3 regions of the Mesorhizobium sp. Primo-A genome follow, and region 1 is predicted to be linked to each of the others. Evidence: predicted binding sites of a transcription regulator. Region 1 holds the regulator's gene; each other region holds the start of a gene.

What was found. The regulator PhoB, encoded in region 1, activates phosphate uptake and scavenging genes when phosphate is short. The targets are predictions, from matches to a motif close to TGTCATNNANCTGTCAT.
Region 2: a site for PhoB is predicted at 5,385-5,401, ahead of EOC83_RS12235 (LTA synthase family protein). Genes of this name have one in related genera too.
Region 3: a site for PhoB is predicted at 2,112-2,128, ahead of ppk2 (polyphosphate kinase 2). Genes of this name have one in related genera too.

The regions. Positions count from the first base shown of each region.
Region 1 covers NZ_RZTG01000010.1:59,263-69,358, reverse strand. Annotated here, with positions in the region: gene EOC83_RS19260 (CHASE domain-containing protein) at 1-232, opposite strand, end outside; gene EOC83_RS19255 (ATP-binding cassette domain-containing protein) at 360-1,160, opposite strand; gene EOC83_RS19250 (sugar ABC transporter permease) at 1,172-2,524, opposite strand; gene xylF (D-xylose ABC transporter substrate-binding protein) at 2,667-3,707, opposite strand; gene EOC83_RS19240 (ROK family protein) at 3,977-5,224, shown strand; gene phoB (phosphate regulon transcriptional regulator PhoB) at 5,241-5,930, opposite strand; gene phoU (phosphate signaling complex protein PhoU) at 5,947-6,654, opposite strand; gene pstB (phosphate ABC transporter ATP-binding protein PstB) at 6,681-7,499, opposite strand; gene pstA (phosphate ABC transporter permease PstA) at 7,517-8,833, opposite strand; gene pstC (phosphate ABC transporter permease subunit PstC) at 8,830-10,096, opposite strand, start outside.
Region 2 covers NZ_RZTG01000005.1:309,099-319,194, reverse strand. Annotated here, with positions in the region: gene rplI (50S ribosomal protein L9) at 1-287, opposite strand, end outside; gene rpsR (30S ribosomal protein S18) at 506-754, opposite strand; gene rpsF (30S ribosomal protein S6) at 754-1,254, opposite strand; gene EOC83_RS12240 (pilus assembly protein) at 1,706-3,367, shown strand; gene EOC83_RS12235 (LTA synthase family protein) at 3,415-5,346, opposite strand; gene fabD (ACP S-malonyltransferase) at 5,624-6,565, shown strand; gene fabG (3-oxoacyl-[acyl-carrier-protein] reductase) at 6,625-7,362, shown strand; gene EOC83_RS12220 (acyl carrier protein) at 7,574-7,810, shown strand; gene fabF (beta-ketoacyl-ACP synthase II) at 7,845-9,107, shown strand; gene mltG (endolytic transglycosylase MltG) at 9,210-10,096, shown strand, end outside.
Region 3 covers NZ_RZTG01000005.1:42,972-53,067, reverse strand. Annotated here, with positions in the region: gene EOC83_RS10895 (GntR family transcriptional regulator) at 1-173, shown strand, start outside; gene EOC83_RS10890 (DUF982 domain-containing protein) at 287-520, shown strand; gene EOC83_RS10885 (hypothetical protein) at 587-739, opposite strand; gene EOC83_RS10880 (aldo/keto reductase) at 916-1,959, opposite strand; gene ppk2 (polyphosphate kinase 2) at 2,238-3,158, shown strand; gene EOC83_RS10870 (dihydrofolate reductase family protein) at 3,210-3,857, opposite strand; gene hemB (porphobilinogen synthase) at 4,075-5,106, opposite strand; gene EOC83_RS10860 (DUF2066 domain-containing protein) at 5,195-6,022, opposite strand; gene EOC83_RS10855 (enoyl-CoA hydratase/isomerase family protein) at 6,217-7,260, shown strand; gene EOC83_RS10850 (DUF6163 family protein) at 7,257-7,679, shown strand; gene EOC83_RS10845 (winged helix DNA-binding protein) at 7,918-8,433, shown strand; gene EOC83_RS10840 (L,D-transpeptidase family protein) at 8,863-10,096, shown strand, end outside.

The DNA of each region.
Region 1 (10,096 bases):
TGAACTCATTGCGAGAAATATCGCCATTGCGGGCGTCGAACAGGGCCTGCGTCGAGCGCAGCAGCGACAGATGCAGGTCGATGCGGCTCTCGATCCGGTTGAGCGCATCGTCGGCAGTCGCCTCGAACTTGATGCGCGCGGCTTCCTGCGTGGCGAAGTAGGCAAAACCTGCCATCACCATGCTGATCAGCGCGACGGCGATAAAGGCGATGATCGGGAAAAGCTTCTTCAACGGATCGTGCGGTCCCTGAGCAATGTCGGACCTTTATGCGCAAGTCGCCCTGCCAACACAATGCCAAGGCCAAGCCATCCCTACGGCTGGCATATCACGTGTCCGGCAACCGCGATCTGGCTTGATCTCAGGCCGCGATCTTCAGCGCGCCCGGTCCGGGAATGGCGCCTGGCGGGCATTTGCCCAGAATGATCATGCCCAGCACCTCGTCCTGGGTGACATCAGTGGTGCGGGCGGTGCCGACCACCTGGCCGTTCTTCATGACGCAGACCCGGTCGGCAAGCTCGAACACATCGTGGATGTCGTGGCTGATCAGGAAGATGCCGATGCCGTCGGACTTCAGCTGCTTGACCAGTTCGCCGACCTGCGTCGTTTCCTGCGGACCAAGTGCGGCCGTCGGCTCGTCCATGATCAGGATGCGGGCGTTGAACAGGATCGCACGCGCGATCGCCACCGATTGCCGCTGGCCGCCCGACAGCTTGATCACCGGCTCCTTGAAACGCTGGAACCGGGGATTGAGCCGACCCATCACCTTGCGCGCCTCGGCCTCCATGGCAACGTCGTCGAGCGTGCCCCAGGCGGTCATCAACTCGCGGCCGAGGAACAGATTGGCGGCGGCGTCGACATTGTCGGCCAACGCCAGCGTCTGGTAGATCGTCTCGATGCCGTATTTCTTGGCGTCGCGCGGGTTGGAGATCGATGCCTCCTCGCCGTTGACGAAGATCTGGCCCGAATCGCGCTTGTAGGCGCCGGACAGGATCTTGATCAATGTCGACTTGCCGGCGCCATTATGGCCGAGCAGCGCCACGACCTCGCCGGGGAAAAGATCGATCGAGGCGTCGTCGACGGCGCGGATGCCGCCAAACGCGATCGAGATGTTCCTCATGTCGATCAGCGCGGTGGCTGCAGGAGCAGTCTTGTCAGTCATGGCATGCCCTCCTAGACGCGCTTGCGATAGACGGTGTCGAGCCACACGGCGATCACCAGTACGGCGCCGACGACGATGCTCTGCAGCGGCGAGTCGACACCAAGCAGCACCATGCCGGACTGCAGCGATTGCATCAGCAGGGCGCCGAGCATGGCGCCGATGATCGTTCCCGACCCGCCGGCTAGCGACGTGCCACCGATCACGGCGGCTGCAATGACGAGCAGCTCGTCGAGCGTTCCAAGCACGTTGGTGGCCGAATTCTGCCGGGCCGAGGAGATCGCCGCGGCAATCGTGGCCAGCACGCCCATGATCATGAACACCTTCATGGTGATCCAGCGCGTGTTGATGCCGGCGAGATTGGCCGCCTCGGGATTGCCGCCGATGGCGAAGACATAGCGGCCGAAACGGGTGCGGTTGGTGATGAAGGTCATGACCAGCCCGACGGCGACCGCCATCAGCACCGGTATGGCGATACCGTGGGCGATGAACAGGCCGCCTTCGGGAACGGTGATGTTGTTGGCGGCCGCATATCTGTTCACGATGCCGATCGGCCAGGGGTAGGAGTTGGCGAGCCAGACCGCACCCATGATGGCGCCGCAGGTGACGACACCGAGCAGCGCCTCGGCCCAGATCGGACGTAGCGGAAAACGGAAACGCTTGCGCTGCACCCGCCCGTTGAACAGCCCAAACACCACGGCGAGGCAGGCGACGATCCCGACAACCCAGCTCCAGGTTGCGCCGATCGATCCCGCCGGCCCGCCGCCCATCAGCTGAAAGGTGGCGTTAAGCGGCGCCACGGTCTGGCCTGATGTGACCCACCAGGCAGCACCGCGCCAGACCAGCAGGCCGCCCAGCGTCACGATAAAGGCGGGCACTTCGAGATAGGCGATGACGAAGCCTTGAAAGGCGCCGATCAACAGGCCGAGCGCCAGGCCGATGACCAGCGCCAGGGCCCAGATCCACGGATTGCCGAGTTCGAGCCCGACAAAACGCACCAGGAAATGCACCTGGGCAAATCCCATCACCATGCCGATCAGGCCCTCGGCGGAACCGACCGACAGGTCGATGTTGCGCATGACGATGACCAGCACCATGCCGCAGGCCATGATGGCGACCGCGGATGTCTGCACCGACAGGTTCCACAGATTGCGCGGCGTGAGAAAGGTGCGGCTGTCGAAATCGAGCGGGTTGACGCCGAGGCGCAGGCTGGAAATGACATGCAGCCCAATCCAGATGACCAGCAGCGCGCCGATCATGCCGAGCATCCGGGTGTCGATCTCGGTCGCCTTCAGGAACCGGGCGACGGCGCCGAGTTCCGACGCGCGCGCCGTATCGGCCTGCGGGTTGGACGTCGTGTCGGTCATGATTTCCTCCCACCGGCTGGCCGTCTGACGCGCATGCCGGAGCCCAGCCTAGAAGCTATCCGCATGATGCGGAAACACAATTCTTTGAGAAAACGCCGCGGCTTTTGGGCCGCGGCGTTCAGATATTTCGAAGTGGTCCGGATCAGTTACAGGCCGCGACGGTGCCGGCAGCGACACCCGCGCAGACTTCGTCCTTCTTGATCCAGCCAGCGTCGATGACGACGTTGAGATTGTCCTTGGTGATGGCAACCGGAGTCAGGAACAGCGACTTGACGGTGTTGCCGCCCGGCGTCGTGAAGTCCTTGGCGCCGGCGATGTCGCTCGTCTTCTTGCCGTCGGCCAGTTGCGAGGCGATCTCGGCGGCATTCTTGCCGAGCTCGCGCGCGTCCTTCCACACCGACACGGTTTGCGTGCCCAGGGCGATGCGGTTCAGCGCGGCGTGGTCGCCGTCCTGCCCCGAGACCGGCACGGTGCCGGCCAAGCCTTGAGCCGTCAGCGCCGCGACGACGCCACCGGCAGTGCCGTCATTGGCCGCGACCACCGCGTCGACCTTGTTGTCGTTGGCGGTCAGGAACTGTTCCATGTTCTTCTGGGCGTTGGCGGGCAGCCAGCCATCCGTGTAGGCTTCGCCGACATTCTTGATCTTGCCGCTGTCAATGGCTTCCTTGAGCACTTCCATCGAGCCCGAGAACAGGAAGTCGGCATTGGGATCGGCACCGGAGCCCTTGATGAAGACGTAGTTGCCTTCCGGCTTGACCTTGAACACTTCGCGGGCCTGCATGCGGCCGACTTCCTTGTTGTCGAAGGTCAGATAGAAAACATCCTTGTTCTCGATCAACCGGTCATAGCCGACGACCGGAATGCCTTCGTCCAGGGCTTTCTGCACGGCCGGGCCGATGGCCGAAGCATCCTGCGCCAGGATGATCAGGGAATTGGCGCCCTGCGAGATCAGGCTTTCGACGTCCGTAAGCTGCTTGCCGGGATTGGACTGCGCATCGGCGGAGATGTACTTGTCGCCGGCGGCCTCGATCGCCGTCTTCATGGCGGCCTCGTCGGTCTTCCAGCGTTCCTCCTGGAAGTTGGACCACGAAACGCCGACGACTTTGTCCTTCGCCTGCGCGACAGACGCGAGCGTCAGCGACATGGCGGCACCCGCCAGGATGGCGGCTGTGAATCTTTTCATATTATCCTCCCTGCGCCGCGTATGGCGCGACCAAACTGGCCCGAAGGCCGGCACAAAGGCCCTATTTTTTCGAGCCTCGAAAAAATACTGGGCCAACGCCCGAACGCTGTCAACATCGATTCTGATGGATTTTGATGTCGTTTCGAATTTTTTTCGGGCCTCGGAATAAATAAATGACACGGCGCGCGGCTTCTGCCAGTATTTGACCGCGTCACCGACAGCGTTCCAGGGCAGGAAGAACCGCGGCGACCGGGAGGATATGAAAGAGCATGTCGGTCGGAATCCGCCACGACGATTTGCGCCGCCGCAACCGCGCGATGGTGATCGCGGCGGTGCGCCGCGCCGGACAGCCGTCGCGCACCGAGATCGCCGCAACCACAAGCCTCAGCCATTCGACGATCTCGGCGATCTCATCCGACCTGATCGTCGAAGGTATCCTGACCGAAAGCAAGCCGAGCGAGGCCGGCTCGCTCAAACGCGGCCGTCCGCAGGTCGGCCTCAGCCTCAATCCGGAAGCGGCCGCGGTAATGACCGTGGTGCTGTCGCTGAACTTCCTCTCGGTCGCCGTCATCGACTATGCCGGCCAGGTAATATCCGAGGAACAGCGCCGGCTCGACACGCTGACGATGTCGCGCGACTCGCTGATCGGTGAGTGCACGGCAATCGTGCGGCGCCGCCTGGAAGATCCCGACCTGGACGTGCGCAGCATCGCCCGTATCGCGCTGGCCGTCCAGGGCATCACCGACACCCGTGCCCGCGCCATGCTGTGGTCGCCGATCACGCCGCACACCGACATCGCCTTCGCCGACATATTCGAAGACGAGTTCGGCATCCCAGCCATTATGGAGAACGATTGCAACATGATGGCGGTGGCGCTGCGCTGGCGCGACCCCGATCGTTACCGCGACGATTTCATCGCTATCCTTTTGTCGCACGGCATCGGCATGGGGCTGGTGCTGAAGGGCGAATTGTTCACCGGCACCCATTCCTCGGGCGGCGAATTCGGCCACATGATTCATCGGCCGAACGGGGCGCTGTGTCGCTGCGGACGGCGCGGCTGCGTCGAAGCCTATGCCGGCAATTATGCCATCTGGCGCAACGCGCGGCAGATGGGCGAGGATGCAGAACCCGTCGCCGATGTCAGCGATGCCGACATGCGCGCCCTGGCTGCCGCCGCCCGCGAAAGGGACGGACCCGAACGGGAAGCCTATCGCAAGGCCGGCGAAGCGCTCGGCTACGGCCTCGGCAGCCTGTTCGCGCTGATCGATCCGGCGCCGGTCGCCATGGTCGGCGTCAGCGCCGCCGCCTTCGACCTGATCGAGCCGGCATTGCGGCAAGCGATTGCCCAGACCGCCGGCGGCCAGCATTCCAAGTCGATTTCCTTCGACACCGAGCCGAACGAACTGCCGCTGATCCGCGAAGGCTGCGCCATGCGGGCGCTAATCTTCGTCGATCAGGAGATTTTTGCGCCGGGCGTGCAGGCGAGATCCGGTCTCGGCGGCAAGAACGTGGCGTGAGTTCAAACGAGGGAGTTCAGTCCTCGCGAATGGCGTAACCCGCCCCACGGATGGTGCGGATGACATCGGGCATACGGCCGTTGTTGACCGCCTTGCGCAGCCGGCCGACATGCACATCGACCGTGCGTTCGTCGATGTAGATCGTCTCGCCCCAGACATTGTCGAGCAGTTGGCTGCGCGAGAACACGCGGCCTGGATGGCGCATCATGAATTCAAGCAGGCGGAATTCCGTCGGCCCGAGCCGGATTTCGCTCTTCTTGCGATAGACACGGTGCGATTCGCGATCGAGCACGATATCGCCGACCTTGAGCACGCTGGACAGCACTTCCGGCTTGGCCCGGCGCAGCAGCGCCTTGACCCTGGCCATGAACTCCGGCGTCGAGAAAGGCTTGACCAGATAGTCGTCGGCACCGGTCGAGAGGCCGCGCACGCGGTCGCTTTCCTCGCCTCGCGCGGTCAGCATGATGATCGGCAGCCGCTCGGTCTCGGGACGCATCCTTAGCCGGCGGCAGAGTTCGATACCGGAAACCGCAGGCACCATCCAGTCGAGCACCAGAAGGTCTGGAACGTTCTCCTGCAGCCGGATTTCGGCCTCGTCGCCGCGCGTCACCACCTCGACCTGGTAACCTTCGGATTCGAGATTGTAGCGGAGCAGCACGCCTAGCGGCTCCTCATCCTCCACCACCATGATGCGTGGCGCGATCATCGGCTGGTCACCCCTGTCATGCCGCTGGCGCGGACATTGCCGTCTCGTCCTGCTTCGGACGGTTGGCTGGCAACTGCGTGCCGGTCAAAACATAATAGGCATTTTCGGCGATGTTGGTCACGTGGTCGCCGATCCGCTCGAGGTTCTTGGCGCAAAACAACAGGTGCGTGCACGCCGTGATGTTGCGCGGATCTTCCATCATGTAGGTCAGAAGTTCGCGGAACACCGATGTGTATTTGACGTCGATGCGTTCATCATTGTTTCTGAGCGTGGCAAGCGCTGCCGCGTCAGCGGCGGCATACTCGTCGACGACCCCCTGCACCTGGATCAGCACCAGCTGCGCCATTGCGTCGATCGAATGCGAAAGGTCGTGCGGCGTGACGCTCAGCCCGACAGTGCCGACGCGCTTGGCGATGTTCTTGGCAAGGTCGCCGATGCGCTCGAGGTCGCCGGCCATGCGGATCGAACCGACCACCGCACGCAGATCGTTGGCCATTGGCTGGCGCTTGGCGATCAGCGTGATGGCACGATCGTCCAGCTCGCGCTGGCGTGCATCCATGATGGCGTCGTCGGAAACCACCCGCTGCGCCAGCGCATTGTCCGAATTGAGCAAAGCCCTGGTCGAGCCACCGACCATCGAGCGGGCGAGATCGCCCATGTCGCGGATCAGCTGGCTGATCTGCTCCAGATCCTCATCGAAAGATGCAACGGTATGTTCACCCATGATCTTCGTCCCTCATATGCCAGAGATCAGCCGAACCGGCCGGTGATGTAGTCCTGGGTGCGTTTGTCGTCGGGGGTGGTGAACATCTTGTCGGTGGCGCCCTCCTCGACCAGATAGCCAAGATGGAACATCGCGGTGCGCTGCGACACGCGCGCTGCCTGCTGCATCGAATGGGTGACGATGACGATCGTATAGTTCTGACGCAGTTCGTCGATCAGTTCCTCGACGCGAGCGGTGGCGATCGGGTCGAGCGCCGAACACGGTTCGTCCATCAGGATCACCTCGGGCGACACGGCGATGGCGCGTGCAATGCACAGGCGCTGCTGCTGGCCACCGGAAAGACCCGTGCCAGGTTCCTGCAAACGGTCCTTGACCTCGTTCCAGATCGCCGCCTTCTTCAGGCTGGACTCGACGATCTGATCCATGTCGGCCTTGCGCTTGGCCAATCCGTGGATGCGCGGACCATAGGCGACGTTCTCGTAGATCGACTTTGGGAACGGATTGGGTTTCTGGAACACCATGCCGACGCGCGCCCTGAGTTCGACGACATCGATGTTCTTGTCGTAGATGTCCTCTTCGTCGAGCGTGATCTTGCCGGTTACCCGTGCTGAATCGATGGTGTCGTTCATGCGGTTGAGGCAGCGCAGGAAGGTGGACTTGCCGCAGCCGGAGGGGCCGATCAGCGCCGTCACCTGGTTCAGGCGGACGTCGAGATCGACGTCGAACAGCGCCTGCTTCTCGCCGTAGAACACGCCGACCTTGTCGCCGCGCATTTTTATCACTTCGTTCGACTTCATCTTGTCGCCCACTGCGTTTTCAAGGGACTGTTCGGTCATGATGTTCATACCAAAATGCCTTTTTTCTACCAGCGCCGCTCGAACCGACGCCGAAGCACGATCGCGGTGATGTTCATGGCCATGAGGAAGACGAGCAGGATGATGATGGCGCCGGACATACGCTCGACGAAGGCGCGTTCGGCCTCGTTCGCCCACATATAGATCTGCACCGGCAGCGCGGTGGCCGGATCGAAAGGCGTCGTCGGTGGATCGGCGACGAAGGCGACCATGCCGATCAACAGCAGCGGCGCGGTTTCGCCGAGCGCGCGCGCAAGACCGATGATGGTGCCGGTGAGGATGCCGGGCGCGGCAAGCGGCAGGATGTGCTGGAACACCATCTGCATCTTGGAGGCGCCAAGGCCGAGAGCTGCCGAGCGGATCGACGGCGGCACCGCGGCAAGCGCGGCGCGCGTCGCGATGATGATCGTCGGCAGCGTCATCAGCGTCAGCACCAGGCCACCGACGAAAGCGGCGGAGCGTGGCATGCCCAGGAAATTGATAAACACCGCGAGGCCGAGCAAGCCGAAGACGATTGACGGCACTGCGGCCAGATTGTTGATGTTGACCTCGATAAGGTCGGTGAAACGGTTCTTCTTGGCGAATTCCTCCAGATAGATGGAGGCGGCGACGCCGATCGGCAGCGCGAGCAGCAGCACGATCACCATCATATAAAGCGAGCCGATGATCGCCACGCCCATGCCCGAGGTTTCCGGGCGGCTGGAGGCGCCGTAGGTGAACAGGCCGCTGTTGAAGTGCTCGGCCATCGCGCCCTCGGCCTTGAGCTTGTTCATCCAGGTGATCTGCTGGTCCGAGACCTTGCGTCGCGCTTCCTCGACACTGAGGTCGATCTGGCCCTTGAAAGCCGAGTCGAGATTGGCGGCGGCGAGGATGTTGACGTCGCGTGTCGTGCCGATCACCGAGGGATCGGCGGCAACGATGTCGCGCAACTGGACGCGGGCGCCTTCCGAAAGGAAGCCCTTGAGCTTCTGGATCATCGGCTTGTCATCAGGAGAGATGCCGAGCTTGGCCACCAGCGCGTTTTCTGCGAGCTTGGGATAATTCGCCTTGATCAGAACGCTCGGATCGGTTGCGCGCTTGCCGGAAGGATCGATCACCTTCTCGTCGAACGTGATCGGCAGCGATACCGTCGTCTGCCAGAAGGCGGTGTAGCCTTTCGAGACGATGGTGATCAGCATGATTGCCAGGAACGCCAGGCCTACGGAAATCGCCACGACGCCATAGATGCGGAAACGGCGTTCGGCGGCGTAACGGGCCTTCAGGCCGATGTCGCGGCGCGGATGGGCCGCCGGCCTGACCATCGTATCCATGGGAATGTCGGTCATTCGTACTGCTCCCGATATTTGCGCACGATGTAGAGCGCGACGATGTTCATCACCAGCGTCAGCGTGAACAGCGTCAGCCCGAGCGCGAAGGCGACCAGCGTCTGCGGCGAATTGAACTCGAGGTCGCCGGTGAGCTGGTTGACGATCTTGACGGTGATGGTCGTCATCGCCTCGAACGGGTTGATGGTGAGGTTGGCGGCGACGCCCGCCGCCAGCACGACAATCATCGTTTCGCCGATGGCGCGCGAGGCAGTCAGCAGGATGGCGCCGACGATGCCGGGCAGTGCCGCCGGCAGGATCACCCGCTTGATCGTCTCGGAGCGGGTCGCGCCGAGGCCGAGCGACCCGTCGCGCATGGCGCGCGGCACCGCGGTTATGATGTCGTCTGAGAGAGAGGAGACGACCGGGATCAGCATGACGCCCATGACCAGGCCGGCGGTGAAGATGCTCTGGCCCTGGATGAACGGCGAGCCGCCGGTCAGCGCCGCTGACAGGTCGCGCAGGAACGGCCCAAGCGTGACGACGGCGAAGATGCCGTAGACGATGGTCGGTATGCCGGCCAGCAGTTCAAGCGCCGGCTTGACCACCGAGCGCACCCTGGGCGTTGCGTATTCGGCCATGTAGACAGCCGACATCAGCCCGACCGGCACCGCAACCAGCAGCGCGACGGCGGCGATATAGAGCGTGCCGGCAAGAAGCGGGATCAGGCCGAACTGGCCCTGGCTGCCGCCCGAACCGGCAGCGGCAAAACGCGGATCCCAGACCGTGCCGAAGAAGAAACTCATCGGCGAGACGCTCTCGAAGAAGGTGATCGTCTGGAACAGCATCGAAAGCACGATGCCGACGGTGGTCAGGATGGCGATGGTGGAGGCGGCAAGCAGCCCCCACAGCATCAACCGCTCGACATTGTTGCGCGCCCTGGCGCGCGGCTCGATCTGCCTGAGCGCATAGAAGGCGCCGGCGATCGAGGAAGCCAGAATGACAATGGCGCCGAACAGGCCGAGCCGGTCCTGGACCTTGTTCGCCTCGACGGCGATCGGGATCATGTAATCCTGTGTGTCGCTCGCCAGTGCCACGCCCTTGGCGGCGAGCAGCGGCTGCAACTCGGCAAAGCTGGCAGGCATTGCGGCCAGTGTGCCAGCATCGAGTTTGCGCAGGCCCCTGGCGAGGCTCTTTACCAGGCTGACATCCAGTGCCTCGCTGGCAACCTTGCTGTCGACGGTACGCTCGGGCAAGGCAGCGTGGATGTGCCGGTCAAGATAG
Region 2 (10,096 bases), on a different contig from region 1:
CGGGTCGAAACGGAACCGTAAAGCTGACCGGTTTCGCCGGCGGAGCGAACGGCGATGAAGCTCTTGCCGTCGAGCTTTTCAGCGACCTGGGCCGCTTCCGACTTGCGCTCGAGGTTGCGGGCTTCAAGCTGGGCGCGCTGGCCTTCGAACTTCTTCTTGTTGGCTTCGTTGGCGCGCAGCGCCTTGCCCTGCGGCAGCAGGAAGTTACGGGCGAAGCCGTCCTTGACCTTGACGGTATCGCCCATCTGGCCGAGGCGGGAAACGCGTTCGAGAAGAATGACGTCCATGGATTTGTTCCTTTGGTTGGACGCCAATCGATCGATGAGATCGGCGCCGAATGTCTTGGGAACAGGTCAGGAAGCTTGAGCGCCTTTGGCGCTGGTGTCGCTGTCCTGCCTGTGCGGCAGTTAGAGGTTTTGACCTCAACCCGGGATTTGATGTTCAACCCTGCGGCGCCCGTCGCCGTGGGAGAAGAGCGGGCGGCGAACCGCCCGCATTTGAGATATTAGCGAACCACGTAGGGCAGCAGGCCGAGGAAGCGGGCGCGCTTGATCGCCTTGGCGAGTTCGCGCTGCTTCTTCTGGCTGACGGCGGTGATGCGCGACGGCACGATCTTGCCACGCTCGGAAATGTAGCGCTGCAGCAGACGCACGTCCTTGTAGTCGATCTTGGGCGCGTTGGCGCCGGAGAACGGGCAGGTCTTGCGGCGGCGATGGAACGGGCGCCGGGTCGGGATCTGATTGATGTCGACCATTATTCTGCACCCCCTTCAAAGCCTTCGCGCGGACGGCGCGGACCACGATCGGCACCGGCGTCGCCGAACGAGCGCGGCGGACGATCGCCACGGTCGCCGCGATCACGATCGCCGAACGAACGCGGACCACGATCGCCACGGTCACGGTCGCCGAAGCCGCCGCGTTCCGAGCGCTCTTCGCGCTTCTGCATCATGGCCGACGGGCCTTCCTCATGCGCCTCGACCTTGATGGTCAGGAAACGCAGCACGTCTTCGGACAGGCCCATCTGGCGCTCCATCTCGTTGAGCGCGGCCGCCGGGCAATTCAGGTCCATCAGCGTGTAGTAAGCCTTCCGGTTCTTGTTGACCCGGTAGGTGAGGGACTTCAGTCCCCAGTTCTCGACCCGGCCGACGGACCCGCCATTTGCGGAGATGACACCCTTGTACTGTTCGACAAGCGCATCGACCTGCTGCTGCGAGAGGTCCTGCCGGGCAAGAAACACATGTTCGTAAAGAGCCATTATGTCTTATGCCTTTCTTCGTTTCTCTCCCGGTTCCCGGCGGCAAAAGCCTCTGCAACTTCTCTGACCCGCAAACCCTCGAGGGGCAGGGGGAAGAAAGGAGCATGACGAGACGGTCGAGAGCGGAGACACGGGAGGCGGAAGCACTTCCGGCTTCACACGAAGGTTCTGAAAAACCTCCGGCCCTCCGTTCAGCCCCCAGCAAGGACCGGCAGATTGCGGGCGTCTATACAGCAATCCGGCCGCAAAGCAAGGGCAAGCGGCATTCCCGTGTGTCGCAGGCGACGATCGGGAGCAGCAACGGCCGGAGTCGTGGTTTCCGGCAACCACGTCTTAACCACACCAGCAGGTTGTGTGGAGTTGAAGCCTGGCCGTCAACGGTCGATTCATCATGGAAGGCGCAAAAGCCCGGACAACCGCGCAAAAGCGGCAAGCATTTCCGGGGGTAAGGATGCTTCTCAACAAATTCTGGCGCTCGAAGAGCGGCAATTTCACGCTTGTGCTGGGACTGGGTTTGCCGGTCATCCTGACGGCAGTCGCTTTCGCAACCGATGTCTCGACCCTTATGCGGGCCAAGAGCAATTTGCAGAACGCTCTCGATTCGGCAAACCTTGCTTCTTCGCATCTTGGCGATCTCGACATCACCCGCAATGACGCTTTCAACCGCTATTTCCAGGCCAACATCGTCGGTCATGGCGAGCTCGACAATGCGCAGGCGACGTTGACTGTCGACAAGGGCGTCAACTTCGTCAAGACCAAGGCGGTTGCCTCGGCGGACGTCCATCTCAACTTCGCCTTCCTGTTCGGCGACAGCAAGCACATCGTGGTCGATGCCTCGGCGGTCGAATCGAACAACCAGCTCGAAGTCGTGCTGGTGCTGGACAACACCGGCTCGATGGCCGGCGCGCGGATGACGGCGCTGAGGACGGCGACAAAATCGTTGCTCGACACGCTCGAAGCGGCGAAATCGCCAACGCGCAAGATCCGCGCCTCGCTGGTTCCTTTCGTGACGGCCGTCAATGTCAATGGCGACGGCTTCGACCCGTCCTGGATCGACATGGACGGCAAGTCCTCAACCAACGGCGTCAATTTTCCCGTCATCGACGGCAAGCGGCCGAACCACATGGCGCTTTTCAAACAGCTCAAGAAGACCGGATGGGCCGATGCCGGATGGAATGGCACCGGATGGAAAGGTTGCGTCGAGGCGCGGCCAGGCGCTTACAATATCTCCGACACGCCACCCGACCCGGCCAAGCCCGACACGCTGTTCGTGCCCTACTTTGCGCCGGATGATCCCGAAGACGCCCAGAAGCCGTCTGGCTCCTATGGCAATTCGGATAAATACTACAACAACTCCTATCTCAACGATGTCAGCGACAAAACCAGGCTTGCCCAGTCGGGCATCAACATTCTGGGCATCGATCTCAGCAACCTGCTCGGCAATCTCATCGAACTTCTGTCGCCCGATGACAGGGATGCCAGGGAAAAGATCGCCAAATATGTTGCGCCCGCCAAGGAACTCATCACCGAGATCGGCTCTCCCGTCACTGTCGGCCCGAACCGTGCGTGTCCGACCCCGGTGGTCCCCCTGACCGACGATTTCGACAAGCTGCGCAAGGCGGCCAGTCAGATGACCGAGTGGAATGGCTCGGGTACCAATGTCTCCGAGGGCCTGTCATGGGGTATGCGTGTGCTGTCGCCCGCCGCGCCCTACACCGACGGAGCGCCTTGGAAGACGCCCGGCATCAGCAAGATCGTGCTGTTGCTCACCGACGGCGAGAACGTCGTCTATGGCGCCAGCGAACAAGAACCGACAAAGTCGGATTACACATCCTATGGCTATCTGGCTGGCGGCCGCTTCGGATCGGACAACCAGACGACCGCTGCGCGCAATGTCGACGGCTGGACCAAAAACGTTTGCACGCAATTGAAGAACGAGGGCGTGCAGATCTACACCATGGTGCTGCAATCCGACACCGCAGCCAACCGTGCGCTTTACAGCGCCTGCGCCTCGGATCCGAGCAACTATTATGCCGTCAACGATCCGACCAAACTGCCGAACGTGTTCCTTCAGATCGCCAACAACTTCACGAAGCTGCAATTGACCAACTGAACACGCGAACCGAGACGGACCAGCAGGCTCTGAGGAAATCGCTGGCCTCAACTCGTATGGGCGGCGACAATCTTGTCGACCGTTTCGGGGAAGAAGTCGGGCGCTGCGTGGCGTTTGCCGAACATCATATCGTACTGCAGCAGGCGGAAATCGCGGATCGCCGGATCGATCTCCTTCTGCCGCGCCCAATCGGGCGTGGCCTCGCCAGCCGGCGTCAGCAGCAAATTGCGGTCGACGACACGGTAGTGTTCGCTCATCTCGCCCAGGAAGCCGGTGTAGTAGGGATGGCTGATGCCGGCCGTCTTCAGGATATGATAGGGCAGGAAGGCCGGGCTGACAGCGCCCATGTGCTCAGCCGGCCCGGTGCGGTTCGACCAGATGACCAGCGGCGTCTCATGATGCTCGAGGGCAGCCTCGGGCGACGCTTCCTTGCGCGGCGCGACATTGTCCTTCAGGAAGCCGGTTTCGACATAGACCGGCCCGAGCGGCGGCAGATGGTCGCCGAAGAAGGCGATCACGGTTGGGCGGGAGCGTGTCTTTGCCCATTCGACGAGGCGTTCGAGACCGCGATCGGCATCGGCTGAGCCTTCGGCGTAGCTGAGCAGCGATTCGCGCGCCCACTGGCTGATCGGCGCCTGCACCCTGTGCGTGGGACTGTAATAGCGGTTCGGTTCGTAGGGACCGTGGTTTTGCAGGCTGACCGCAAAGAAGAACACCGGCTCTTCGCTGGCGTCGGCCTCGCTGATGATCTCGTCGGTCATCGCGGCATCCGATGCCAGTGGCCCGCGCTTTTGCATTGGCGGCAGCGTCTCTTCCGACTTGAAATCGTTGAAGCCGAAATCGGCGTAGACCGCGCCACGGTTCCAGAACCAGTTGGTGCCCGGATGGATGGCGCGCGCCCGATAACCCTGGCTCTTGAGGAAGGTTGCCAGCGACGGCGTCGGCGTGCGCACATATTGCTGGTAGGGGATGCTGCCGGCCGGCAGGAACGCGTTGGAGAAGCCGGTCAGCGCCTCGAACTCGATATTGGCGGTCATGCCGCCGAACTCCGGCGAGAACATCGAGCCGGAGCGCAGCGCCCGCACATTGGGGATCGGATCGGGCGTGATGGTGACGCCGGGCAGCTTGGTCGGGTCCCAGAAGGACTCGCTCATGACGATGATGATGTCAGGCTTCTCGGCCGGCACCGAGGCGGTCACATCGGGCCTGGCGATCGCCGCGATCGCCTTGTCGGAATAGCCCGGCGGCGCAGAGACATGCGCCATCGGCACATTGAGCGCAAAGGCCAGCGCAAAACCGTTGGAGGCATAGTTTTCCTTCTGGTCCCACATGATCGGGATGATCTGCAACCGGTCCCTGGTCCAGGAGAAGGTGGCATAGTCCATGATCGAAACGAAGAAGGCGAGCAGCGGCACTGCCAGCGTCAGCCGCGCAAGGCGTCCCTTGCGGCTGAGTGCGGGAACCTTGCGGCGCCACATCCGCCAGCCATAGACGAGCAGCGACAGGCCGGCGACGATGCCGACGACCATGGCGAGCGCGGTCATCGGCCGGTCGCGCACCAAAAGCGGCAACAGCGCGAAGATCTGGCGGGCATAGAGGAAATCGGTCGGATAGAGCGGATCGCCGAGATAATGCGACTTCTGGTGGCCGACGAAGGCAAGCGATAGCGTCAGCGGCGCGACGATCATCAGGCTCTGATGGCTGCGGCCCAGCACCGCATCGAGGCCGATCAGGATCAGCGCGAACACGACGATGGTGGTCCAGCCCGGCTTGAGCGGCTGCAGGAAGAAGGAGACCGTGCCGGCAAAGTCGCCGCGCACGATCAGTTCGATGGCAAACACCAGGACGGCGGCGATCGCCAGGCTGATCAGCCCATAGCGCACGACCGGCCATCTCCTGCCCGGCAGATAGCCGGTGGAGGGGTCGTCTTCCAGGAACTGTGGCGCGGCCTTGCCGGCGCGTTTGTAACTCTTTGCCACTTTAACTTCCCCACCCAGCGACAAGCACGTCACTCGATTGTCATGGAATTGTCACGCAAAGCTAGCGCCTGTGGCCAAAATAAGAAGAGCCAGCAAACGAATCGTGAGCGGTTTTCATCAGGAGTGATCGCCAAAAAGCCTTTCGGAACAGGCACTCGGCGGATGAAGCTGCGGTCGAGCAGGGTCGAACCGGGCTTGACTTGGCGGCCTGCCTTGCGTCACAGGCAAGAAAAACTCGTCTATCAGGCAAGCAAAACCAGCCCTTGGGAGCCCGCGCATGGCCGTTGCATTCACCTTTCCTGGACAAGGCAGCCAGGCAGTCGGCATGGGCAAGGATCTCGCCGAGGCCTTTCCCGAGGCGCGCAGAATTTTCCAGGAAGTCGACGACGCGCTCGGCGAAAACCTGTCGAAGCTGATCTGGGAAGGGCCGGAAGAGACGTTGATGCTGACCGCCAACGCGCAGCCGGCGCTGATGGCGGTGTCGCTGGCCGCGATCCGGGCGCTGGAATCGCGCGGCTTCTCGCTGAAAGGCAAGGTCGCCTATGTCGCCGGTCATTCGCTGGGCGAATATTCGGCGCTCGCGGCCGCTGGCTTCGTTTCGGTTGCCGATGCCGCCAGGCTGCTGCGCATCCGCGGCAATGCCATGCAGGCGGCGGTGCCGGCCGGCGAGGGCGCCATGGCGGCGATCATCGGATTGGAACAGGCCGATGTCGAAGCCGCTTGCGCGGAAGCCGCCAAAGGCTCCGTCTGCCAGATCGCCAACGACAATGGCGGCGGCCAACTGGTCATTTCCGGCGCCAGGGCCGCGGTCGAACTGGCGGCGAAACTGTGCACTGAGAAAGGCGCCAAGCGCGCACTGATGCTGCAGGTGTCCGCGCCCTTCCATTCGGCGCTGATGGCGCCGGCCGCGAACGTTATGCGCGACGCACTCGCCGGTGTGACAAAGAATGCGCCGGTCGTTCCCGTCCTCTCCAATGTCACGGTCAGCCCGACCAGCGATCCGGACGAGATCGCCCGCCGCCTGGTCGAGCAGATAACCGGCCGCGTACGCTGGCGCGAGACCGTGGAGTGGTTCGGCGCAAATGGCGTCACCACGCTTTACGAGATTGGCGCCGGCAAGGTGCTTTCGGGATTGGCGCGGCGCATCAACCGCGACATCGCCACTGCGTCGGTCGGCTCGGCGGCTGAGGTCGAGGCAACGCTAGCAGCGCTTGCATAAAGCCCTATTTGATCCCATTCCCTGCAAAGGGGTGTTCTCTTCTCAATCAGGAGACAAAAATGTTCGAATTGACTGGCCGCAAGGCGCTCGTCACCGGCGCATCGGGAGGCATCGGCGAGGCGATCGCCCGGATGCTGCATGCGCAAGGCGCGATCGTCGGCCTGCATGGCACCCGCGTCGAGAAACTGGAGGCGCTGGCTAGCGAGCTTGGCGACCGGGTCAAGCTGTTCCCGGCCAATTTGTCCAACCGTGACGAGGTCAAGGCGCTCGGCCAGAAAGCCGAGGCCGATCTCGAAGGCGTCGACATCCTGGTCAACAACGCCGGCATCACCAAGGACGGGCTGTTCGTGCGCATGTCGGATGCCGATTGGGACAGCGTGATCGAGGTCAATCTGACCGCCGTTTTCCGGCTCACCCGCGAACTCACCCATCCGATGATGCGCCGCCGCCATGGCCGCATCATCAACATCACCTCGGTGGTCGGCGTGACCGGCAATCCCGGCCAGACCAATTACTGCGCCTCCAAGGCCGGCATGATCGGCTTCTCCAAGTCGCTGGCGCAGGAGATCGCCACCCGCAACATCACAGTTAACTGTGTTGCACCAGGCTTCATCGAATCGGCAATGACCGACAAGCTCAACGACAAGCAGAAAGAGGCGATCATGGCGGCGATCCCGACGCGGCGCATGGGCACCAGCGTCGAAGTCGCGTCCGCCGTCGCTTATCTCGCCTCCAACGAAGCCGCCTACGTCACCGGCCAGACCATCCACGTAAATGGCGGCATGGCTATGATTTGAACGAGGTTCTGCAGCAACGCCGGCGGGTTGTGTAAAGAGACCATTTCGGCTTGGACCTCAGCTATTTTTCGTGTAATGCGGCCCGCAACCCGGCGGTTCGGGCAAAAATCGGTCCGTAGTCGTTGCGTTTCCGGCAGGACCATCTTTCAGCTTGATTAGCGGCATTCTGCCCGCTAACGAAGACAGACAAACAAAAGACGAGGATGCCCAAATGAGTGACACCGCAGAGCGCGTCAAGAAGATCGTCATCGAGCACCTTGGCGTCGATGCCGACAAAGTGACGGAGCAGGCGAGCTTCATCGATGATCTGGGCGCCGACAGCCTCGACACGGTCGAACTCGTCATGGCGTTCGAAGAAGAATTCGGCGTCGAGATCCCCGACGACGCGGCCGAGACCATCCTGACCGTCGGCGATGCCGTGAAGTACATCGACAAGGCTTCGGCCTGACGCTTTCTGCAGTCATCACCGGGGAGGACCTGCGATGAGGCGTGTCGTCGTCACGGGCCTTGGCTTGCTGTCGCCGTTCGGCATGGGCTTCGAGCACAGCTGGAAGGAGCTTCTGACCGGCCGCAGCGCTGCCAAGCGCATCACCGAGTTCGAGGTGGAGGACCTTGCTTGCAAGATCGCCCACGTCATTCCGCGTGGTGACGGCAGCAATGCCACCTTCAATCCCGAGGCCGTGCTCGAGCCGAAGGAATTGCGCAAGATCGGCGACTTCATCCTGTACGGGATTGCCGCCGCCGACGAGGCGCTGAAGGATTCCGGCTGGGAACCCAAGACGCATGAAGAGCAATGCGCCACCGGCGTCCTGATCGGCTCCGGCATCGGCGGCATCGAGGGCATCGCCGAGAACGCGATGATCCTCAAGGAACGCGGCCCGCGCCGCATCAGCCCCTTCTTCATCCCGGGCCAGATCATCAATCTCGTCTCCGGGCAGGTTTCGATCCGGCACGGGCTGAAAGGCCCGAACCATGCCGTCGTCACGGCCTGTTCGACCGGCGCGCACGCCATTGGCGATGCTGCCCGGCTGATCATGTGGGGCGATGCCGACGTGATGGTCGCCGGTGGCGCCGAAGCGCCGGTGACGCGGCTGTCGATCGCCGGGTTCGCCGCATGCCGGGCACTGTCGACGGAACGCAATGATTCGCCGCAAACGGCGTCGCGCCCCTATGATCGCGACCGCGACGGCTTCGTCATGGGCGAGGGCGCCGGCGTTGTCGTGCTCGAGGAGCTCGAACATGCCAAAGCACGCGGCGCCAAGATCTATGCCGAGGTGACGGGTTATGGTCTCACCGGCGACGCGCATCACATCACGGCGCCCGCCGAGGATGGCGATGGTGCCTTCCGTTGCATGACGGCGGCACTCAACCGGGCCAAGCTTACGCCTGCCGACGTCGACTACATCAACGCGCACGGCACCTCGACCATGGCCGACACGATCGAGCTCGGCGCTGTCGAGCGGCTTGTCGGCAATGCCGCATCGAAGATCTCGATGTCGTCGACCAAGTCGTCGATCGGCCATCTGCTTGGGGCGGCCGGTGCCGCCGAAGCGATCTTCTCGATCCTTGCCATCAGGGACAATGTCGCGCCGCCGACCATCAACCTCGACAACCCCGAACGCGAAACCGCGATCGACCTGGTGCCGAACAAGCCGCGCGCCCGCCAGATCGACGTGGCGCTGTCCAATTCGTTCGGCTTTGGCGGGACCAATGCGTCGCTGGTCTTCCAGCGCTACAATGGCTGATCGTCCGGCTGCCGGGCGACGCTTTGGCGTGCCGTCAATTTTGCCATATTCGCCTCTACTCTGCCGCTGGGGATTCGTTGGGCGATCAAACGGTAGGGCGAAATGAACACAAATCCGGCAGGCAACGGAGAATTCGGGCAACGGCCGGCAACATCCGGACCGATCGTGCCGAAAACGGCCAGCGAGGCGTTGCGGCCAGAGGCCGGCACGCCGCCGCCGAAGCGCTCGCGTGCGTCACGCAGCCAGGTCGTCGTGTTCATGAACTTCGTCATCTCCTCGGTGATGCTGGTGGTTCTGGCGGCCGGCGTCGCGGTCTATTTCGGCAAGCAGGAATTCACCGAGCCCGGACCCTCCGCTAATGGCGATACCTTCCTGGTCAAGCCGAACACCGGCGTCCAGGATATCGCCGACCAGCTCGAACGCCGCGGACTGATCAGTGATGCCCGGGTATTCCGCCTTGGCGTGCGCGCCTTCGGCAATGATTCGGCGCTGAAAGCCGGCGAGTACGAGATCAAGCCCAGGGCTTCCATGCGCGATATCATGGAGCTTCTGAAGAGCGGCAAGTCGGTGATGTATTCGCTGACCATCCCTGAAGGACTGACTGTCGACCAGGCATTGCAGCGCATCGCCAAGGAGACTGCCTTGAGCGGCGACATGCCGGCAACCACGCCGCCGGAGGGCAGCCTCGCCACCGACACGCTGCGCTTCACGCGCGGCGCGACACGCCAGCAGATGGTCGACAAGCTGCTTGCGGATCAGAAGAAGCTGGTTGACGATGTCTGGCAGCGGCGCGCGCCGGACCTGCCGCTGGCCAACGTCGAGGAGTTCGTCACGCTGGCTTCGATTGTCGAGAAAGAGACGGGCAAGGGTGACGAGCGTTCACGGGTTGCCGCCGTCTTCCTGAACCGGCTTGCCAAGGGCATGCGCCTGCAATCCGATCCGACCATCATCTACGGGCTGTTCGGCGGCAAGGGAAAGCCGGCGGACCG
Region 3 (10,096 bases), on a different contig from region 1:
GCGCCTGGGCCGAACATCGCGCCATACTGGCGGCGGCACGCCGTGGCGACGCCGATGAAGCCGCGCGCCTGCTCTCGGTCCACATTGTCGGCAGCCGCGACCGGCTGGTGACGTCGCTCGCCAACGATCGGCGCGGTCTTCGCGCCAGAGGCTTTGCCGTCGTTGCTGCTTAAGGTGGATGAAGGGGCGCAAAGCGGCGTCTGGACGTGTGCGCACTTTCGCCCTCGCTTCGCAGACGCCGATGGCGTAAGGAGCGGCGATGGAAAACAACCGATTTGAAACACCTGTGACTGTGAAGTCAGTCGCGGCGGGAAGCACTCAGCTCTTGCGCACGGCGCGTGAGGCTTCCGACTACCTCCTCAACAGCTGGCCCGGCAAGCGCAGCCCCAAGCATCGCGCGGCCCTGCAGGCCTGCCATGACGCACTCGCCGGCGACAAGCCGGCGATGAACGCCAGGCGCGCCTTCATTGCGGCGGCGCGCGAAGTGGACGTCTTTGTCAGCGACAAGGCGCCGGCCTGACACAAGGCGACATCCGAGGCGGCAATCCGGATTGAGGCACGGCCCGCATCTGCGGGCCTTTTGCCGTCACTTTGCCGTTTCGGTTTCGGCTTCAGTCTCGTCTTCGGGCTTCGAACGTTCCCTCGCTGCAACCTTGGCTGCCAGCTTCTCGGCCTTCTTGGCCGCCTTCTGGCGGTCGCGTTCCTTGCGTTCCTGATCGTAGTTTGGTGGTCGCGCCATATCGGCTCCTTTTTCACTGCCTCGCGGCTCTGGTCCTGCCTAGGAGCATTAGCCGTCAAACACAACAGCTGAAGCGATAGTGCGTCGATGATGGCCAGGCTTGCAAGATGCGCGCCGCAATGATGGGGCCATGCCCATCATTGCGGCGGCGATACCTATCGCCATCGATTTGCCGATCAGATGCCGCTTCGGTCAATCACCAGATCGGCGGCACCAAAGCGGTCCTTTGCCGTCAGCTGCTGGTGCCAGTAGGGATAGAGCAAGGGCGGCCGGCTGACCGCGTCGAGGCGCGCGCGCTCCTCGTCGGAAAGCACCAGGCTTGCCGCCGCGATGTTGTCCAGGAACTGCGTTTCCGTCCTGCCGCCGATCACCAGGGAACTGATGGACGGCCGGCCAAGCAGCCAGGCCAGCGCCACCTGCGCTGCCGACACGCCGCGCTGCGCGCCGATCTCCACAAGCACATCGACGATCCGCCACAGCCGGTCCTCGTCGCGGATCGGTGGTTCCGACCAGCCCGCGAGTTGGCGGGCGGTGGGGCTGTCACGGCGGTATTTGCCGGACAGCAATCCGCCGGCAAGCGGGCTCCAGACCAGAACGCCCAGCCCCTGGTCGACGGAAATCGGCAGCAGTTCGTACTCCGCTTCGCGCGCTTCCAGCGTGTAGTGGATCTGCTGCGTGATGAAGCGCGGCTGATGACGGCTGTCGCTGATGCCGAGCGCCTTCATCACCTGCCAGCCGGAATAGTTGGAGCAGCCGACATAGCGGATCTTGCCCTGGGCAACCAGCGTGTCGAGCGCGCCGATGGTTTCCTCCAGCGGCGTCACGCCATCCCATTCGTGCAGGAAATAGATGTCGATGACGTCGGTCTTGAGCCGCTTCAGGCTCTTCTCGCATTCCCGAATCAGGTGATGGCGCGACAGGCCTTCGTCGTTTGGACCTTTGCCGATCCGCATCCGTGCCTTGGAGGCGATCAGCACGTCGCCCTTGCGCTTGCCGCCGAGCGCTTCGCCGATGATTTCTTCGGAAATGCCGTTCGAATAGACATTGGCGGTGTCGATGACATTGATGCCGGCGTCGATACAGAGATCGATCATCCGGCGCGCTTCGTCGAGATCGGTCTTGCCGACCGCCGAAAAAGCACCGGCGCCACCGAACGTCATGGTCCCCATGGTCAGTGTCGATACTTTCAGGCCGGAACGGCCGAGGGTGCGGTATTCCATGTCGTCCTCGCGATTGCATTGGGAAAGGGCTGGGGAGGGCCGCCCGAAAGTGGCCGCTATTTGTAGGACAATTTGGGCGACGTGTCTCCATGCCAGCGCGGCGGATCGATCATGCCTGGCTGGACCGACAGCGGTGGTGACCATGCTCGCGCTGCAATAAAACCGTCATTGCAGGCCTATATGGAAGTCGGCTCAGGTGTTGCCGTTCCCGGGCTGTAGGCCGGGAGTTTGGGGCGCCGGACGTGGATCGACAGAGCTTGCAAGTGGAGCAGCCGATAATGACCGAGCTAAAACAGAATTCTCCGGCCAGGGATTGGCTTGAAGCCGAGCTCGCCGACACGCTTGACGAAGACTATGAGCTCGAAATGTCGGAGCCGGCGCTGTCGATGGAGATCGCCAAGATCTACAAGAACTCGCATCCGCCTTCGATCGATCGCATGCAGTATTTTCGCGACCTGATCACCCTGCAGTCCGAATTGATCAAGCTGCAGTCCTGGGTCGCCCACCACAAGAAGAAGCTGGTGGTGATCTTCGAGGGACGCGATTCGGCCGGCAAGGGCGGTGTCATCAAGCGCATCACCCAGCGCCTCAACCCGCGCATCTGCCGTGTCGTCGCACTGCCGGCGCCGACGGAGCGCGAAAAGTCGCAATGGTATTTCCAGCGCTATGTCCCGCATCTGCCGGCCGGCGGCGAGATCGTGCTGTTCGACCGCTCATGGTACAACCGCTCGGGCGTCGAGCGGGTGATGGGCTTTGCCCAGCCCGATCAGGTCGAAGAATTCTTCCACGACGTGCCGGAATTCGAGCGCATGCTGGTCCGCTCGGGCATCACCGTGGTCAAATACTGGTTCTCGATCACCGACGAGGAACAGCAGATGCGCTTCCTGATGCGCATCCACGATCCGATGAAACAGTGGAAACTGTCGCCGATGGACCTGCAGTCGCGCGTGCGCTGGGAGCAGTACACCAAGGCCAAGGAAGAGACCTTCGCCCGCACCAACATCCCGGAAGCGCCCTGGTTCATCGTCGAGGGCAACGACAAGAAACGCGCGCGGCTGAACTGCATCGACCATCTGCTCAAGCAGCTGCCTTACGAGGAAGTGCCGCACGAGGAGATCACTTTGCCGGAGCGCGTCTTCAACCCCGAATACGAACGCCAGGTGCTGCCGCGCGAGCTCTACGTGCCGGAGAAGTATTGAGGCAGACGAAGCTGCGATCTCCCCCACGAGGGGAGAGATTGGCTCTCCACCTTACGCCCGCTTGATGGTGACGTGCGTCGCGAGCGGGGTCGCCACCTGCTCGCTGCAGACATAGCCGAGCTTGAGCATGTCCAGGCCGGCAAAAAGGTTCTCGCCCGTGCCCAGCAGCAGCGGCGCGATCGCCAGATGCATCTCGTCGATCAGTTTTTCCTGCAGATATTGCCGTATGGTGGCGACGCCGCCGCCGACCCGCACATCCTTGCCGCCAGCGGCAGCCTTTGCCTGTTCAAGAGCTGAATGGATGCCGTCGACGACGAAGTGGAAAGTGGTGCCGCCCTCCATCGTGATCGGTTCCCGCTTGTGATGGGTCAGCACGAAAACCGGCACATGATAGGGCGGGTTGTCGCCCCACCAGCCTTTCCAGCTGTCGTCAGGCCATTCGCCGCGGATCGGTCCGAACATGTTGCGGCCGAGGATCCAGGCGCCGACATTTTCGAAGCTGCGCGCCGCGAACGCCTCGTTGACGTCGGTGGTGCCGCCATCTTGTCCGAGCACCATCTCGCGGAAGGTGCGGGTGTCGACAAACCACTTGTGCAAGGATTCCCCACCGACGCCGAGCGGATTTTGCAGATCCTGATCGGGACCGGCGCCATAGCCGTCGAGCGATAGGGTGAAAGCGTTGACGCGAAGTTTGGACATGCGAGCCTCCTCGATAACCGATTGTGTTTTGCAAGCAGTTTTTTGTAACAAACCGATTGTGAATTGCAAGCGGTATTTTCAAGCTCAAACGAAGCCCACGCAACGGTCAAGTGGCCCTCGCTATGGATTCCCCGGCCAAGAGCCGGAAATTGGTATGGATGTCGAAGCGGATTGGCCGACATTGCTCGCCGCGACCGGCCGTCGTCGCGAAGAGAAATTACCCCTTCAGCATCTCCGCCACTTCGGGTGCGAAATAGGTCAGGATGCCGTCGCAGCCGGCGCGCTTGAAGGCGAGCAGCGATTCCAGCATTGCCTTCTCGCCGTCGATCCAGCCATTGGCGCCTGCCGCCTTGATCATCGAATATTCGCCCGACACCTGGTAGGCGAAGGTCGGCATCTGGAACTCGTCCTTCAGCCGCCGGATGATGTCGAGATAGGGCAGGCCGGGCTTGACCATCAGCATGTCGGCGCCCTCGGCGATGTCCTGTTCGGCCTCTCTCACCGCCTCGTCCGAATTGGCATGGTCGATGTAATAGGTCTTCTTGTCGCCCTTGAGCAGACCGGCGGTGCCCACCGCCTCGCGATAGGGTCCGTAGAAGGCCGAGGCGAATTTGGTCGCATAGGACATGATCGCCACGTCCTGAAAACCATTGGCATCGAGCGCGTCGCGGATGGCGCCGATGCGGCCGTCCATCATGTCGGACGGTGCGATGATGTCGGCGCCGGCGGCCGCCTGGATGACTGCGGCGGCGGTCACCTGTTCCACTGTCTCGTCGTTGACGATGATGCCGTCGCGCAGGATGCCGTCATGGCCGTGGCTGGTGAATGGGTCGAGCGCTGCGTCGGTGATGATGCCGATCTGCGGTACCGCATCCTTGATCGCGCGGGTGGCGCGGTTGATGACATTGTCGGGATCGAGGATGTGCGAGCCGGTCTGGTCGCGCAGCGAGATGTCCACATTGGGGAAGGTGGCGAGGGCGGGAATGCCGAGTTTTGCCGCGCGCTCTGCCTCCTTGACGGCGAGATCGATCGACAGGCGGAAGACGCCGGGCATGGCGGCGATCGGCTCGCAAACACCCTTGCCCTCGACGACGAAGATCGGCCAGATCAAATCGTCGACCGTGAGCCGGTTCTCTTGCACCAGACGGCGCGACCAGTCGGCCTTGCGCATGCGGCGCAGACGGCGGCTGCCGGTGATTTCGTCGACGCCGCGCGCGCCGGCGGGCTTTGCGGGGGTGAATTTGTTCATCGCCAGTACTCTCGTTCGGGCAGGCTTTTACCACGAGCTCCCGCCGCTGACCAATGCGGCACGATTGTGCCAGCGACCGGGTCGAGGCCTATTCGGGTTGCCCATTGCCTGACAGAATCTGTGCCGCGCCCCTGATGGCGACACGGAAAGCCTCGTCGAAGCCGACACCGCGCACCTGCCAGATGTAGGTCTTGCCGGCCATGGCCAGCCGCCAGTCGGCGATCCAGCCCAGTTCCTTGTCGCTCCAGACGAGACTGCCGTAAAGCGCCTGGTCGGCGCCGGCCTTCTCCGCAAGGGTGTCGAGCTTCGTCATCTCGGCATTGCGAAGCGCCTGATCGTCCAATCCGGCCTGCGACAGCTGCGCCACCGTGGGAAAAGTCACCTGCATGGCCAGCGGTACGGCGGCATTGCCGAACGATTCGCGCATCAGCATGCCACGGTCGTCCTCGGCATCGAGCGCGTAATGCGTTGTTCCGCGCTCGGTCGCCAAAAACACCACCAGCCGTGGCCGCTCGGTCAGCCACGGCCTGCTGCCGAGCGAAGCCAGCACCGGGTCGACGTCAGCAGGCTTGTACTGGCAGTAGAGATTATGAGGCCGATCGTACGTGCCCTGGTCGTCATGGTTGGGAATGCCTTCCATGCGGTCGCGATAGTGGAAACTGGCGACGAAGGTGCCGGCTTTGTCGCGCAATGCCGTCATTTCAGGTTTCGCCGGCAGGCGCTGATCGCCGGAAACCCGCACCAGAACCGCGTCGAGGCAGCGCTTGAAGCCGGACTGGCGGTTCTTCTCGTACTTGCCGTTGACGATGGTCTGCGAGCTGTAGAGGTCTTCCAAAGTCCCCGCCATGACCGGGTGAACAGCCAAGCAGAGGCTCAGCCCGATTGCCACCGGCGCAAGGTGCGAAAATCGAGTCATAAACAATCGTCCCGTTCGAAGACCCAGCAGGTACGCTGCAATGAACTCTACCCAGTTTTCCGTATTGCAGCTCTATTTTTAGCACTGGCTCCTGGTCCGGGCCAGAGCTTGCACCGGTGTCCTCGCCATTGACGCACCCATGCGCCACGCTTTAGCACTTCAGTCCCGGCGGCCGGGAGAGGGATTCTTTCACGATGGATTTTGGCGGAGGCGACGAGATCCGCTTCGAACATCTGGGCCGGGCCGGCGTCGTCACCTTGACGCGGCCGCAGGCGCTCAATGCCTTGACGCACCGCATGATCGGGGCGCTCGACGCCGCTCTTTCCGCCTGGGAGGCCGACCAGGGCATCGACGTCATCGTCGTCAAGGCAGAGGGCAGGGCCTTTTCGGCCGGCGGCGATATCCTGCATGTCTATGAGACAGGTCGGGCGGGAAAACCGCCGGTCGAGTTCTTCGCCGACGAATACCGGCTCAACGCCCGCATCAACAGCTACAAGAAGCCCTATGTCGCCCTGATCGACGGTATCGTCATGGGTGGCGGCGTCGGCATCTCCTTCCACGGCTCGCACCGGGTGATGACCGAGAATGCCCAGTTTGCCATGCCGGAAGTCGGCATCGGCTTCTTTCCGGATGTTGGCGCCAGCCACCTGCTGCCCGATCTCGGCGGCTCCTTCGGCATGTATCTGGCGCTGACCGGCAATCGCATTCGATATGGCGATGCGCTGTGGTCTGGGCTGGCCACCCATACCATCAAGGCCGAGGACCAGGCTGGCTTCCTCGACCGGCTGGCGTTGACCGGCGATCCGGAATCGGTGCTGCGCGGCTTCTTCGTGCAGGCAAGGCGAGAAACCGACAGGCCGACGCTGGAGGCGATTGTCCGTCATTTTTCGCAACCGTCCCTGAACCGCGTCATCGACAGCCTCGAGCGTGCGGCCGCCGCCGATGAGTTCGCGGCAAAGACGCTGGCGACGATCCGCACCCGCTCGCCGACCAGCCTGCGCGTCGCCTGGCGGCAGATCAGCGCCGGACTGACGCTGTCCATGGAAGCCTGCATGAAGATGGAGTTCCGCATCCTCAACCGGATGCTCGCCGGCCATGATTTCTACGAAGGCATCCGCGCTGCCATCATCGACAAGGGCTCGAAGCCGCAATGGCGGCCGGCAAGCCTCGCAGCGGTCAGCGAAGCGGATGTCGACGCCTATTTCGCTCCGCTCGGCGAACGGGAACTCCTGATATGAGCGAGGTGACCTCAAGGCGCATCGTTCTGCAGCCCTCGGGGGTGGAGGTGATCTTCGCCTGGTTCCAGCGCGTCATATCGGGCTACTGCCTGCTGTTCGGCATTCTCTACTGGATCAAGCTGATCGGCTTTTATCCGGGCACACTGTGGCGTTTCGACCTGATGCCCGTGCACTGGCAGGTCGCGGCGGTGGTGCTCGCCGTGTTCTTTCCCTTTGCCGCTGCCGGCCTGTGGATGCTGGCGTCCTGGGGCCCGGTGATATGGTTCATTTGCGCGGTGACCGAGACGGTCATGTACGCCGGCTTTCCCGAGTTGTTCGGCCACCGCTTGCTGATTGTCGTCTCGCATGCGGCGGTGGCGGTGCTCTACGTCGTCTTTCGCGTCGTCATCTACCTGCAGAAGCGCCCGGTCCGCCACTAAGCCGTTGAACCCATTGGCGGCCCGGCTGTCGCCTCGAATGAGCCCTGCAATCGTTGCCGAAATCTTTAGGTTAATTATCCTTGCTCGGGTGACCGTTCGTTAAGCCTCTTCCGAAACCTCTTACCGGTAAGCTCTTGTTAGCCCTAGCGTTTAAGTCGAATTTTATGAGTATTCGATAGTGTCGCGATCAAGGTGAAAAACAAAAAATCACCAGGGCGACAAACGAGAGGCAAAGACAATGATCAATTCGCGTCCGGCGGCGAAGACCGCCAACGTATCCGACGATCGCCGTGAGGCTATCCGTTCCCTGTACATGGAATCGCTGCAGCTTGTTGAACGGCTGCACCGCCGCCTGCTTGATGTGATCAAAGACGAATTCGACCGCAACGGCCGTTCCGACATCAATGCCATCCAGGCACTGCTGCTGTTCAACATCGGCAATTCCGAACTGACCGCGGGCGAGCTGCGCTCGCGTGGCTACTATCTCGGCTCGAACGTCTCCTACAATCTGAAGAAGCTGGTCGATCTCGGCTTCATCAACCATCAGCGCTCGCGCATCGACCGCCGTTCGGTCCGTGTCTCGCTGACGCCGAAGGGCAATGAGGTGGCCGAGGTCGTCGCCGGCCTCTATGAGCGTCATGTCGGCTCGATCGAACAGGTCGGCGGCATCAACACCGATGAGTTCAAGCAGATGAACCGCGCTTTGCAGCGGCTCGACCGCTTCTGGAACGACACCATCGCCTACCGGATGTAAGGATGTAAGACATCCGCCGCATCGGATCCGGCCCGCGCCACAGAAGCGCGGCCGAAATATCGACCTTCAGTCAGGGCCGGTGCCGAGAGGCATCGGCCTTTCTTTGATTTGGCTGGTCATTGCACCGCGTGGTCGATCGCCGATCGATACCCAAAAAGCACGGTCCGTTCTTTTCGGAATGCTGGCCGGTCGGATTTGGCCGCAAGGCCACGTTGCCGCCATATTCCAATGGAACCGAGAATGGCAGTGATGCTGTGGTGAAGGCCATGCGTTCACCCGCAGCCCGTATCGCGCCTGTGCATTGTCACACCAAGCTGATACGGACCATGGTTGGCTAATTGTTAAGATTGCCAATTTTACAGTGCGGGCGAGATCGCCCGGTGATCAACGCAGCAAGTGATCGAACTGCTACCAATGTCTGGAACGTCCATGAAAACCAGCCGTCGTTTTTTCCTGTCCGGAGCCTCCGCGCTCGCAGCCGCGGTGGTCGCCGGCGGCGCCAATGCGCAGGATGTGATCGGTGATATCCTGAAATCCTCGGCGCGCGGCAATTGGGACGACCAGTTCGACGCCCGCGCCAGCGAGGGTGGCAAGGTGGCTTCGACGCTGCCGATCTTCAGCCCGCAGACCGTTGCCTTCACGGAACAGGCGGTCGGGCAATACCAGAACATTGTCGGGCAGGGTGGCTGGGTCGAGGTTCCCGCGACCAAGAAGCTGCAGCTTGGCGTCGATGATCCCGATGTGGTGCCGTTGCGCAAGCGGCTGATGGTTTCCGGCGACCTGTCGCAGAGCGCCGGCATTTCGACGGCTTTCGATTCCTATGTCGACTCGGCAGTCAAGCGCTTCCAACTGCGTCACGGCCTGCCGGCTGATGGCTCGATGGGCAAATACACCTATGCGGCGATGAACGTTTCGGCGCAGATCCGGCTTGGCCAGTTGCAGACCAATCTGCAGCGGCTGCGCGAGAAGGCCGGCACGCTGGGCAGCCGCTACGTGCTGGTCGACATTCCGGCAGCCCAGGTCGAAGCGGTCGAGAACGACCGCGTCGTGCTTCGCCACACCGCGATCGTCGGCAAGATCGATCGCCAGACGCCGATCGTCAATTCCAAGATCACCGAGATCATCGTCAATCCATACTGGAACGCGCCGGTCTCGATCGTGCGCAAGGACATCATTCCGCTGATGCGGAAAAATCCCGATTATCTCAAGAACAGCCACATCCGCCTGTTCGCGCCCGATGGCAGCGAAGTCGATCCGATGAATGTCGACTGGTCGACCGACGACGCCGCCAAGTACCGGTTCCGTCAGGATCCCGGCTCGGAAAACGCCATGGCTTCGGTGAAGATCAATTTCCCGAGCCCTGATGGCGTCTACATGCACGACACGCCGCAGCAGAGCCTGTTCGGCAAGATGTTGCGTTTCGATTCCTCGGGCTGCGTGCGCGTGCAGAATGTGCGCGACCTCGTCACCTGGATCCTGCGCGACACGCCCGGCTGGGACCGCCAGCATTTCGAGGCGGCGATCAAGACCGGTGAAAACACGCCGATCCAGGTCACCAATCCGGTGCCGGTCCACTTCCTCTATCTCTCGGCCTGGTCGACCGGTCCGGGCGTGGTGCAGTTCCGCGACGACGTCTACGCGCTTGATGGCAACAACGAGCTGC